Regions from separate parts of the Pseudomonas rhodesiae genome, predicted to be linked through region 1. Evidence: riboswitches for the same ligand, from Rfam matches in the RefSeq annotation. Region 1 holds a riboswitch; each other region holds the start of a gene.
The links. A riboswitch is a leader RNA that binds a small molecule or an ion and turns the genes downstream of it on or off. The one in region 1 is predicted to bind cobalamin.
Positions count from the first base shown of each region.

Region 2: another riboswitch for cobalamin. It lies ahead of cobO (cob(I)yrinic acid a,c-diamide adenosyltransferase); the one in region 1 lies ahead of HRH33_RS12180 (CbtB domain-containing protein).
Region 3: another riboswitch for cobalamin. It lies ahead of HRH33_RS18295 (ABC transporter substrate-binding protein); the one in region 1 lies ahead of HRH33_RS12180 (CbtB domain-containing protein).

Region 1 covers NZ_CP054205.1:2,699,976-2,703,242, forward strand. Annotated here, with positions in the region: gene cobM (precorrin-4 C(11)-methyltransferase) at 1-273, opposite strand, end outside; gene HRH33_RS12170 (cobalamin biosynthesis protein) at 344-736, opposite strand; gene HRH33_RS12175 (CbtA family protein) at 733-1,425, opposite strand; gene HRH33_RS12180 (CbtB domain-containing protein) at 1,437-1,625, opposite strand; cobalamin riboswitch at 1,723-1,930, opposite strand; cobalamin riboswitch at 1,972-2,170, shown strand; gene cobW (cobalamin biosynthesis protein CobW) at 2,263-3,267, shown strand, end outside.
Region 2 covers NZ_CP054205.1:4,329,804-4,333,070, reverse strand. Annotated here, with positions in the region: gene HRH33_RS19540 (C40 family peptidase) at 1-83, shown strand, start outside; gene HRH33_RS19535 (PQQ-dependent sugar dehydrogenase) at 131-1,444, opposite strand; cobalamin riboswitch at 1,544-1,796, shown strand; gene cobO (cob(I)yrinic acid a,c-diamide adenosyltransferase) at 1,876-2,487, shown strand; gene HRH33_RS19525 (cobyrinic acid a,c-diamide synthase CobB) at 2,484-3,267, shown strand, end outside.
Region 3 covers NZ_CP054205.1:4,049,108-4,052,374, reverse strand. Annotated here, with positions in the region: gene HRH33_RS18300 (FecCD family ABC transporter permease) at 1-380, opposite strand, end outside; gene HRH33_RS18295 (ABC transporter substrate-binding protein) at 377-1,387, opposite strand; cobalamin riboswitch at 1,506-1,698, opposite strand; gene HRH33_RS18290 (DNA/RNA non-specific endonuclease) at 1,735-2,664, opposite strand; gene HRH33_RS18285 (response regulator) at 2,761-3,123, opposite strand; gene HRH33_RS18280 (ATPase domain-containing protein) at 3,147-3,267, opposite strand, start outside.

The DNA.
Region 1 (3,267 bases):
CTCGCCGATGGCTCCATACAGGCTCGGGTCGCCGGAGTGGACTCGCGCCACATCGAAGCCATTGGCGTGGGCGGTCTGGATCAACTCAATGATCTGTTCCAAGTGCAGCTCAGCGCTGTTGACCACCTGTAAGGCCTGATGGCCCTCCAGCACCGCCGCTGGCACCAGTGACCCCGCGTAGATAATCACCGGGCAACTGCGGATCAACCGCTGGCCTTTGACAGTGATCAATTCCGGGTCGCCGGGGCCGGCGCCGATAAAGTAGACGGTCATGGAGCGTTCCTGTGAAAAAACGGACGAGCATGAAGATTGTTCATGATCGGGGAGGGCGATTATCGGGTTTTTAACCCGTGCAGGCCAATGCCACGGTGGCACGGGCGTTTTTGCGGCGGGTGATCAGCAGTCTGGCAGGGGCTGCGTCGAGCTGTTCGGCCGCTGCCAGCGCGGCGCTTTCGGCAATGCCGTAACAGCCGGTGTGGGCAAAAGCCACGGCAGATTTGTGGCTCAGCCGACCTTCATGTGCCGCCAGGTGCTGGGCGTTAAAGCAGCACAAGGGCAGGGCCAAGGCTGTGGCCAACGCCAGCAGCCCTGGTTCAGCGTGTTTCAGATCGATACTCGCCAGTGCAGTGAGCTGCCGGCGCTCGACGCCTGCTTCGGCCAATGCCTCATCCAGCAACGCCAACAGGCTGTGAACCTCACAACCTCGCTGGCAGCCCAGACCGGCGACGAGGCTCATGCCGCGTAATGACTGTCGCGGTTACGCCGGAACAACCACGCGCTGATCAGGCCCAACGCCAGCCAGAACGCCATGTTGGTCAGCTGCGAAGCGATTTTGAACTGCGCTTCCAGCGCTTCCGGCGCCAGCATCGAATGCACTGCCGGCTGTGGCGCGCCAATCACATGGGGCACTACAAGGATGGCCACGCCCAGGACTTTGAGCAGCGCGTTGCGACCGAACACCAGCAGGGCGATACCGGCCGCGGTGGACGCGGCGGTGCCGATCCACCAGGCCTGACGCAGCGCCAGGTCAGCCGCTGCGGTGCCCGGCAGTTCCGGCGGCAGGCCCAGGGTGGGTGCCAGCACGAAAGTCGCATAACCGGCCAAGCCCCACAGCAGGCCCTGAGCCGTGCGGGTCGGGGCGCGCAGGGTGTAGAGACCGGCCAGCATCAAGGCAAAACCGACGGCCACTACCAGGTTGCCGGCGGTGGTCGACAGCACGCGCTGCCAGCCATCTTCCGGCTCCCAGGCCTCTGCGTCGTGGGTATGCGCGGCGGTGCCGGTGGCGTGTTCATGGGCTGCCGGTGCCTGCTCGAAGGTCTCGGCCTGCAAAATCAGCGGTGCCACCCAGAAGCTTTGCAGCAGGGTCAGCAGCAGGGCGGCCAGCAGGCCGGTGAATCCTGCGGTTTGCGCAATACGCTTAATCATCTCGGCAGGTCTCAGTGGCACGGGAACGCGGCGCTGTGGCGGGTATCGTGGGCGGCGTTATGCACCGCCTCGATGTGCGAAAAGCCGGCGAAATACACCAGGCACGCGCCGAGGATCGACGCACCGATGGCGGCGGTCAGGCGTTGGCTCAGGGTAGTGGTGCCGCTGGTGGCGGGCGAAGTGCTGCTGATGATCGACATGGCGCGTCCCTTTCAGGTGTCTGGGGTGGGGACGTGCGCATAAAAAACCCGCGAGCCGGACCCGCAGGGTTTGAACAGCGCCCGCCCACCGCGGGTTGTTATCTGGTTTTTTCGGGCCGGTCTCCGGGCTTGCGAGGGGGCTCTGCCAAGAACCCTTAAAGCGTCGCCTTCCCATGCTCAAGCACAGTGGCCGTGACGCTTCGCTCGCTTACCGTTGCGGGGGCAGCACCGGACTGACCATCGCAAGATGGCGCACCGGTTTCCCGTTTCACCCTGTGAAGGGCACCCGAAACAAGGTCTGTAGGAAAGCATGCAGAGCAGCGGTAGTCAAATTCACCATCCCCCTGTAGCCTTGCACCTTCGAGGTTCTTCGGCCCAGGTCGAAGCTAAGAAGGGAACGCGGTCCAAGCCGCGGCTGCCCCCGCAACTGTGAAGGGTTCAGTTGACTGCCATGCCACTGCCATCAGGCGGGAAGGCGCAGTCAGCGCCGGTCTTGCGACCCGAACGCCCCAAGCCAGGAGACCTGCCTCGTCACCGATTTTTTAATTCAACCGGGCGGGGTGATCCGGTGACGAATCCGCTGCTGCGCGCCTGCGCAGGGCCTATCGTCCCGTATGCCCGCCCCCAAGGGCATCCGATGAAAACACTGGCCAAACTTCCCGTCACCATCGTTACCGGCTTCCTCGGCTCGGGCAAAACCACCTTGCTGCGCCATATGCTCGACAACGCTCAGGGCCGTCGCATTGCGGTGATCGTCAACGAGTTCGGCGAGTTGGGCATCGACGGCGAGATCCTCAAACAGTGCTCCATCGGCTGCACCGAGGAAGAAGCCAACGGCCGCGTGTATGAACTGGCCAACGGCTGCCTGTGCTGCACAGTGCAGGAAGAGTTCTTTCCGGTGATGCGCGAATTGGTGGCGCGCCGTGGCGACCTCGACCATATCCTGATCGAAACCTCGGGCCTGGCCCTGCCAAAACCTTTGGTTCAAGCCTTCCAGTGGCCGGAAATCCGCAGCGCCTGCACGGTTGACGCGGTAATCACCGTGGTCGACAGCCCAGCCGTGGCCGCCGGCACTTTTGCTGCGTTCCCGGATCAGGTCGATGCCCAGCGCAAGCTCGACCCGAACCTGGACCACGAATCGCCGCTGCACGAACTGTTCGCCGACCAACTGGCCAGCGCCGACCTGGTGATCCTCAACAAGTGCGACCTGATCAGCCCCGATGACCTGGCCCGTGTGCGCCTGGAAGTCGCCGAAGAACTGCCGCCGGCGGTGAAGATCGTTGAAGCCAGCAGCGGTCGCTTGCCCCTGGAGGTGCTGATCGGCCTGGGCGCAGGCTCTGAGGAACACATCGACGCGCGTCACAGCCATCACGACCACCACCACGAAGGTGAAGACGATCACGACCACGACGCGTTCGACTCCATCTCCATTGATCTGCCACAGGCCGACGAAGCGCTGCTGCTCGACGCCCTGACGCAATTGGTGGTGCAGCACGGCATCCTGCGCGTCAAAGGTTTCGCCGCTATCCCCAACAAACCGATGCGCCTGCTGATCCAAGGCGTGGGTACCCGTTTCGACAAACACTTCGACCGCGCCTGGACGGCCGACGAGCCGCGCACCACGCGCCTGGTGCTGATCGGT
Region 2 (3,267 bases), 1.6 Mb from region 1:
CCTTGTCCAAAGCCTATTGGCAGAATGCCTACCTGAGCGCCAAACGCGTGTTACCGGCTGAGCATTTGGCACGCAATCCTTAATCCAATGTGGGAGGGAGCAATTCCCTCCCACATGGTTTTTGCGGTGTTTATTTAGCGGCCGACACCCGCCACACCTTGTTCCCCACATCATCGGCCACCAGTAAATCGCCTTGCTGATCAATCACCACGCCCACCGGCCGGCCCATGGCTTTTTCATCTTGATCGAGGAATCCGGTCAGTACGTCCACCGGTTGCCCTTTCGGCTGGCCACCCTCGAACGGTACGAAGATTACTTTGTAGCCACTGTGTGGCTTGCGGTTCCACGAGCCGTGCTGGCCGATAAACGCGCCGTTGCTGAAGGCGGTAGGCAATTTGTTCCCTTGCGCAAACGTCAAGCCCAGTGAAGCGGTATGGGGCCCCACTGCATAGTCCGGGGCAATGGCTTTGGCCACCAGGTCCGGATTCTGTGGCGTGACGCGTTCATCCACGTGCTGGCCGTAGTAGCTGAAGGGCCACCCATAGAAAGCGCCGTCTTTGACCGACGTGATGTAATCCGGCACCAAATCGCTGCCGATCTCGTCGCGTTCGTTCACTGCGGTCCACAGTTTGCCGCTCTGGGGTTCCCAGGCCATACCGTTGGGGTTGCGCAAGCCTGAGGCGAAGATGCGGTGCTGGCCGCTGGCGCGGTCCACTTCCCAGATCGCAGCGCGGCCTTGTTCGGCCTCCAGGCCATTTTCACCGACGTTGCTGTTGGAGCCGACGCTCACGTACAGCTTGCTGCCGTCCGGGCTGGCGATCACGTTTTTGGTCCAGTGGTGGTTCAGCGGTCCGCCCGGCAGCTCGACCACCGTGGCGCCTGCGGTCTTGATTGCAGTGGCACCCGGTTGATAGGCAAAGCGCAGCAGCTTGTCCGAATCGGCGACATAGAGGTCGTTGCCCACCAGTGTCATGCCGAACGGCGAGTTGAGATTTTCCAGGAACACCGTGCGGGTTTCCGCCACACCGTCGTGGTCGGCATCGCGCAACAGGGTGATGCGGTTCGGGCTGGGTACGCCGGCGCCGGCGCGGTCCATGACCTTTTCCATTACCCAACCACGAATGCCTTTGGCGTCATCCGGCTTGGGCGGCGCGTTGGTTTCCGCCACCAGCACGTCGCCATTGGGTAAAACGTACAGCCAGCGCGGGTGATCCAGGCCTTCGGCAAAAGCGCTCACCTGCAAGCCTGGTGCTGCCGTGGGCTTGGCGCCGTCGGGCCAGCCGATGGCCGGGGCGATGTTGACGGTGGGGATCAGGGTCTTGTTCGGTTGCGGTAAGCGCGGCGATGGCCCCGTGCCGTCGCTGATCTGCAACGTGGAGCTTTCACCGCAGGCGGCGAGGCTGCCGGCGAGCATGATCAGTAAGGCGAGTCTGGTTTTATGCATGGTGTTCTCCTTGATACCTGTAGGGATAGAGGAGGGCGCGGGTGCGATGGTTCAAGAACAAGGCCGGCTTTAATTGACGCTCCACCCCCAACCCACTAACCTTCGCGGCTTGTTTCAGGTGCTCTGTGACCCACGGGTCGACGGAGTGAAACAGGGAAGCCGGTGAGTGAGCGCACTTGTACACAGTGTGGCCGCGATCCCGGCGCTGCCCCCGCAACGGTAAATGAGTCAAGACGCTGCCTTTGGCCACTGTATCCCAGCGATACGGGAAGGCGCAGCGTCGGTCTGTTCCTGGTTCGCCGGGAGCGGTCCACTTATGAGCCCGGAGACCGGCCTGGATCATTCAACAGCATCACGGTGGGCGATGCTTGGCTGTCTGATTGTGTTTTTCCCTGCCCGCCGTTTTTGTCCAGCCCCAACGGAGAGCTGCCATGACCGATTCCCCCGACCGCGACGAACGCCACCTGGCGCGCATGCTGCGCAAAAAAGCCGTGATCGACGAGCGCATCGCCAATTCCCCCAATGAGTGCGGTTTGCTGCTGGTGCTGACCGGCAACGGCAAAGGCAAGAGCAGCTCGGCCTTCGGCATGCTGGCCCGGGCCATGGGCCACGGGATGCAGTGCGGTGTGGTGCAGTTCATCAAGGGCCGCCACAGCACCGGCGAAGAGCTGTTCTTCCGGCGCTTCCCCGAACAAGTGCGCTTTCATGTCATGGGCGAAGGCTTCACCTGGGAAACCCAGGACCGCCAACGCGACATCGCCGCCGCCGAAGCCGCCTGGGCTGTGTCCCGCGCGATGCTGCAAGACCCGACTATCGGCCTGGTGGTGCTGGACGAACTGAATATCGCCCTCAAGCACGGCTACCTCGATCTGGACCAAGTGCTCAGCGACCTGCAAGCCCGCCCACCTATGCAGCATGTGGTGGTCACCGGCCGTGGCGCCAAGCCCGAAATGATCGAGATGGGCGACACCGTCACCGAAATGGGCATGCTAAAGCACGCTTTCCAGGCCGGTATCAAGGCACAGAAAGGCGTCGAACTTTGAATCAGCCTCGTCATTGCCCGGCCGTCCTGATCGCCGCACCGGCGTCCGGCCAGGGCAAAACCACCGTCACCGCCGCGCTGGCCCGCTTGCATCGCAACCTGGGGCGCAAGGTGCGGGTGTTCAAATGCGGCCCGGACTTTCTGGACCCGATGATCCACGAGCGCGCCAGCGGTGCGCCGGTGTATCAACTGGACATGTGGATGGTGGGCGAGCAGGAGAGTCGCCGTCTGCTGTGGGAAGCCGCCGGCGAGGCCGATCTGATTCTGATCGAAGGCGTAATGGGCCTGTTCGACGGCACGCCTTCCAGCGCCGACCTGGCGCGGCATTTCGGCGTGCCGGTGCTGGGCGTGATCGACGGCACCGCCATGGCCCAAACCTTCGGTGCCCTGGCCTTGGGCCTGGCGCGTTACCAGCCGGACCTGCCGTTCGCCGGGGTGCTGGCCAACCGTGTCGGTACGCTGCGTCATGCGCAACTGCTCGAAGGCAGCCTCACCGAGGGCCTGCGCTGGTATGGCGCGCTGTCCCGCGAAACCGGGATCGAGCTGCCCAGCCGCCACCTGGGCCTGGTGCAGGCCAGTGAGCTGAATGACCTGGACCTGCGCCTGGACGCCGCCGCCCAAGCCTTGGGCAGCAGTTGCGAAGTGGCGGTGCCGCCGCCGGTCACGTTCGCCGCGCCGACGATCGTCGAAGCCGAACCGCTGCTGGCCGGTGTGCGCATCGCGGTGGCCCGCGACGAAGCCTTCGCGTTTACCTACGGCGCCAGCCTCGACCTCCTACGGG
Region 3 (3,267 bases), 1.3 Mb from region 1:
AATGCGCCCGCCGACAGCGACACCAGCCCGCCGCCCACGCCCATCAGCGCCACCAGCACCGCGCCGGTCGACGCGCCGGCGCTGATGCCCAGCAAATACGGATCGGCCAGCGGATTGCGCAGCAGCGATTGCAGGATCACCCCGCAAGTGGCCAGCCCGGCACCGCAGGCGGCGGCGACCAGGGCGCGAGTCAGGCGGTAGTTCCACACCACGCCCTCGTCGATGGGGTCGAGCACATAACCCGCGTGCCACAGTTTGTTGGCGAGCACCTGCAACACCACCTGGGGTTCGATGGCGGTTTCGCCGATGGCCACCCCGGCGAGTACGGCAGCGAGCAGCAGCGCCAGGGCGAGGAGGGTGCGTAGCAGACTGGCGGTCATTGCGGCAGGTCGTAGCCGTCGATGGCGCTGGCCAGTTGTTCCAGGCCATCGAAGGTGCGCACGCTGGCCTGCAAGGCCAGGGCGTCGAGGATGATGATGCGGTTATGTTTGACCGCGTCCATGTTGCGCGTGACTGGGTCGCTGCGCAGGAAAGCGAGTTTCTTTTCGTGGTCGTCGGCGGGGTAGCGGCGGCGGTCCATGCGGGCGATTACCAGAAAGGTCGGGTTGGCCTTGGCGATGGTTTCCCAGCCGACGGCCGGCCACTCTTCGTCGGACTGCACCACGTTGCGCAGGCCGAGGGTCTCCAGCATGAACTCGGGCACGCCTTTATGGCCGGCCACGTACGGGTCGCTGGCCATCTCGGAGCTGGAGAACCACACCAGCGCACTGGCCTGCTTGAGTCCCTTGCCCTGCGCCGTGGCGACGGCCTTGGCCAGGCGCGCCTTGAGGCTGTCGTTCAGCTGTTGGCCGCGATCCTGGACGTCGAAAATGGCTGCCAGTTGGCTGATGCTTTTGTAGATGGTGTCGATGCGAAACGGCTCCAGCCGCGTGCCGTCGGCGCCCACCAGGTTGTCCTTGCCTTCGCAATCGGAGGGCAGCAGGTAAGTGGGGATGTTCAGCTCATGAAACTGCTCGCGTGTGCCCACCACGCCTTGGGGGCCGACCACCCATTCCAGCTCGGCGGCCACCAGTTGCGGGCGCTTGGCGATCACGGCTTCGAAGCTCGGTTCGTTATTGGCCAGGCGCTCGATGGTGTCGTTCTGCGCCTTGAACTGCGGCAACACCGGGTTGAACCACAGCGAGGTGCCGACCACTTTGTCGCCGACACCGAGGGTGTAAAGCATCTCGGTGGCGGTCTGGCCGATGGTCACGCTGCGCGCGGGGGCCTGGGCAAAGGTCAGCGTGCTGCCGCAGTTCTGCACCGTCAGCGGGTAATGAGTGGGCGCGGCGTGAGCCAGGGTGGCCAGGCCGAAACTGGCGAGCAGGGCGGTAGCGCGTGGCAGCATGGGGCGTTCTCCGTGTGGACCGTACGTGCGACTGGGGAGCTACGGTCATGGAAACACGCCCTTGAACACCGCCGCCAAGGGCCGGGCAAGGAAGTCCTTCCCGGACACCCCGCCGGTTAGTGATGTTGCTGGGCCGGCAGGTCTCCTGACTGATGCGTCGTCGCCTCGCTCCAGCCTTCCCGGACGCGTCCAGTGGCAGTGGGGAGCAGGCTCGGCACCTACAGTTGCGGGGGCAGTTCCGATTGGCGCGGCGTACCGCGCTTCGGATTCCCTATTAGTCCCGTTCGGGAACCGGCGCGGTATGGTAGTCGATCAGGGCGAGGCGATATAGCCCGAAGAACGCCCGGTCATAGACGAATGTCTTGCGGGCCCCGGATGAGTGCCTCAATCCGCGTGCCCGTAGCGCGCTCTTCGTTGCTGAAGCCGTCGTAGTCAGCCAGGTTGGCGAAGCGGATGCCGGTCAGTTGTTCAATTTGAAGCAAGCTGCGCCGGTAGGTCCTGAGCGGGCCGAAGATCAGGTCAAGCTGCCCCAGCTCGCGGCTTTGGTCGATCATGTAGGCACTGGCCGAGGGCTTGCCGTCATCGCCCAGGTAAGCCACCACTTTCCAGAATGCCTTGGGGATTTTCACGCCACGGTACACGCGGTCGTCATCGGCGAACACCGGGCCGCTGAACACGGTGGCGCGGGCTTGCCAGCGTTGGGTGTTGTCCAGGATGTAGTCTTCCAGCTCCAGCCAGGTCTTCTGGTTGAACCCGCTCATTTGCGGCGAACAGTTGGTGAAATGGAAGGTATCGACATTGGCGGTGGCGGCCTGCTCGCCCCAGTTGGGGTCTTGGCGCCGTACCAGGTGGCCGCGGTCCAGGCCATTGTTGGTGTAGAGCGCTTCGCCCACCTGCGCGCTGATCGGCAGGCGACCGTCGTAGGCCCAGGTGTCGTTGCTGCGGGTAATGTCTACGTGCTTGGCGCCGTCGATATTGACGCCCACGTAGAGCGCCAGTCGCCGCGAGCGCGACATCGTTATCGAAAAGTGCGTGTAGTCCAGGCGCAGTGGTTCCACATCATCCTGCAACGCCTCGTCTGTAGTGGGCCAAGGCACGACGAAGCGGCTGAGAAAATCCGTGGCGTAACCTTGGCGGTCCTGCAGATCCTTGGCGGCGGTCACCCGTGGGGTTGCTGCCCGGGCTTCCAGCAGACTCGCGCTTGGCGCGATCAGTGGGCGCAGATCGGCCAGGCGCGGGCGATGGGACAAATCGATAGGGGGATTGCGGGCTGGCATGGGGTGTTCCTCTCGGTCCTTGAATGCACACCAGTGCAGCATAGGCTCATGACAATTTCAGCCTGGTCGCTATCGCCCTTGTCCAGGCGGCGCTTGTCACGTCGCCGCCAGCAGCCTTCTCACTTCGGCGACGATCAGATCGATCTTGAAGGGTTTGGCCAGCACGGCGTCAAACAAGTCCGAGCGCTCCATACCGATGTGCGCCTGCGCGCCGCTCATCAGGATGATCGGCAGGTGATTGACGCTCGGCAGGGCGCGCACCGCTTCGGCGAGCTGTTGACCGTCCATCACCGGCATCATGAAGTCGGTGATGATCAGCGACGGGCGTTCGCGCTCCAGCACGTCCAGTGCCTTGCGTCCGTTGCTCGCTGTGACGACCATGAACCCCTCATCCTCCAGCGCGAAGCCAAGGATGTCGGCGATCAGATATTCGTCATCGACGACCAGGATGGTGGTCATGTCAGTCCAACCCACACAAAGACTTAAAAAGCTGAACCAGGCAGCGCTGAATTGGACACCACTGAGGGGGCATTTCTTGAAACCTTTCTTAGATCAACGGCTTGGTCGCGGATGACCACTTCCAGAAGCGAGGGGTCATAGAAG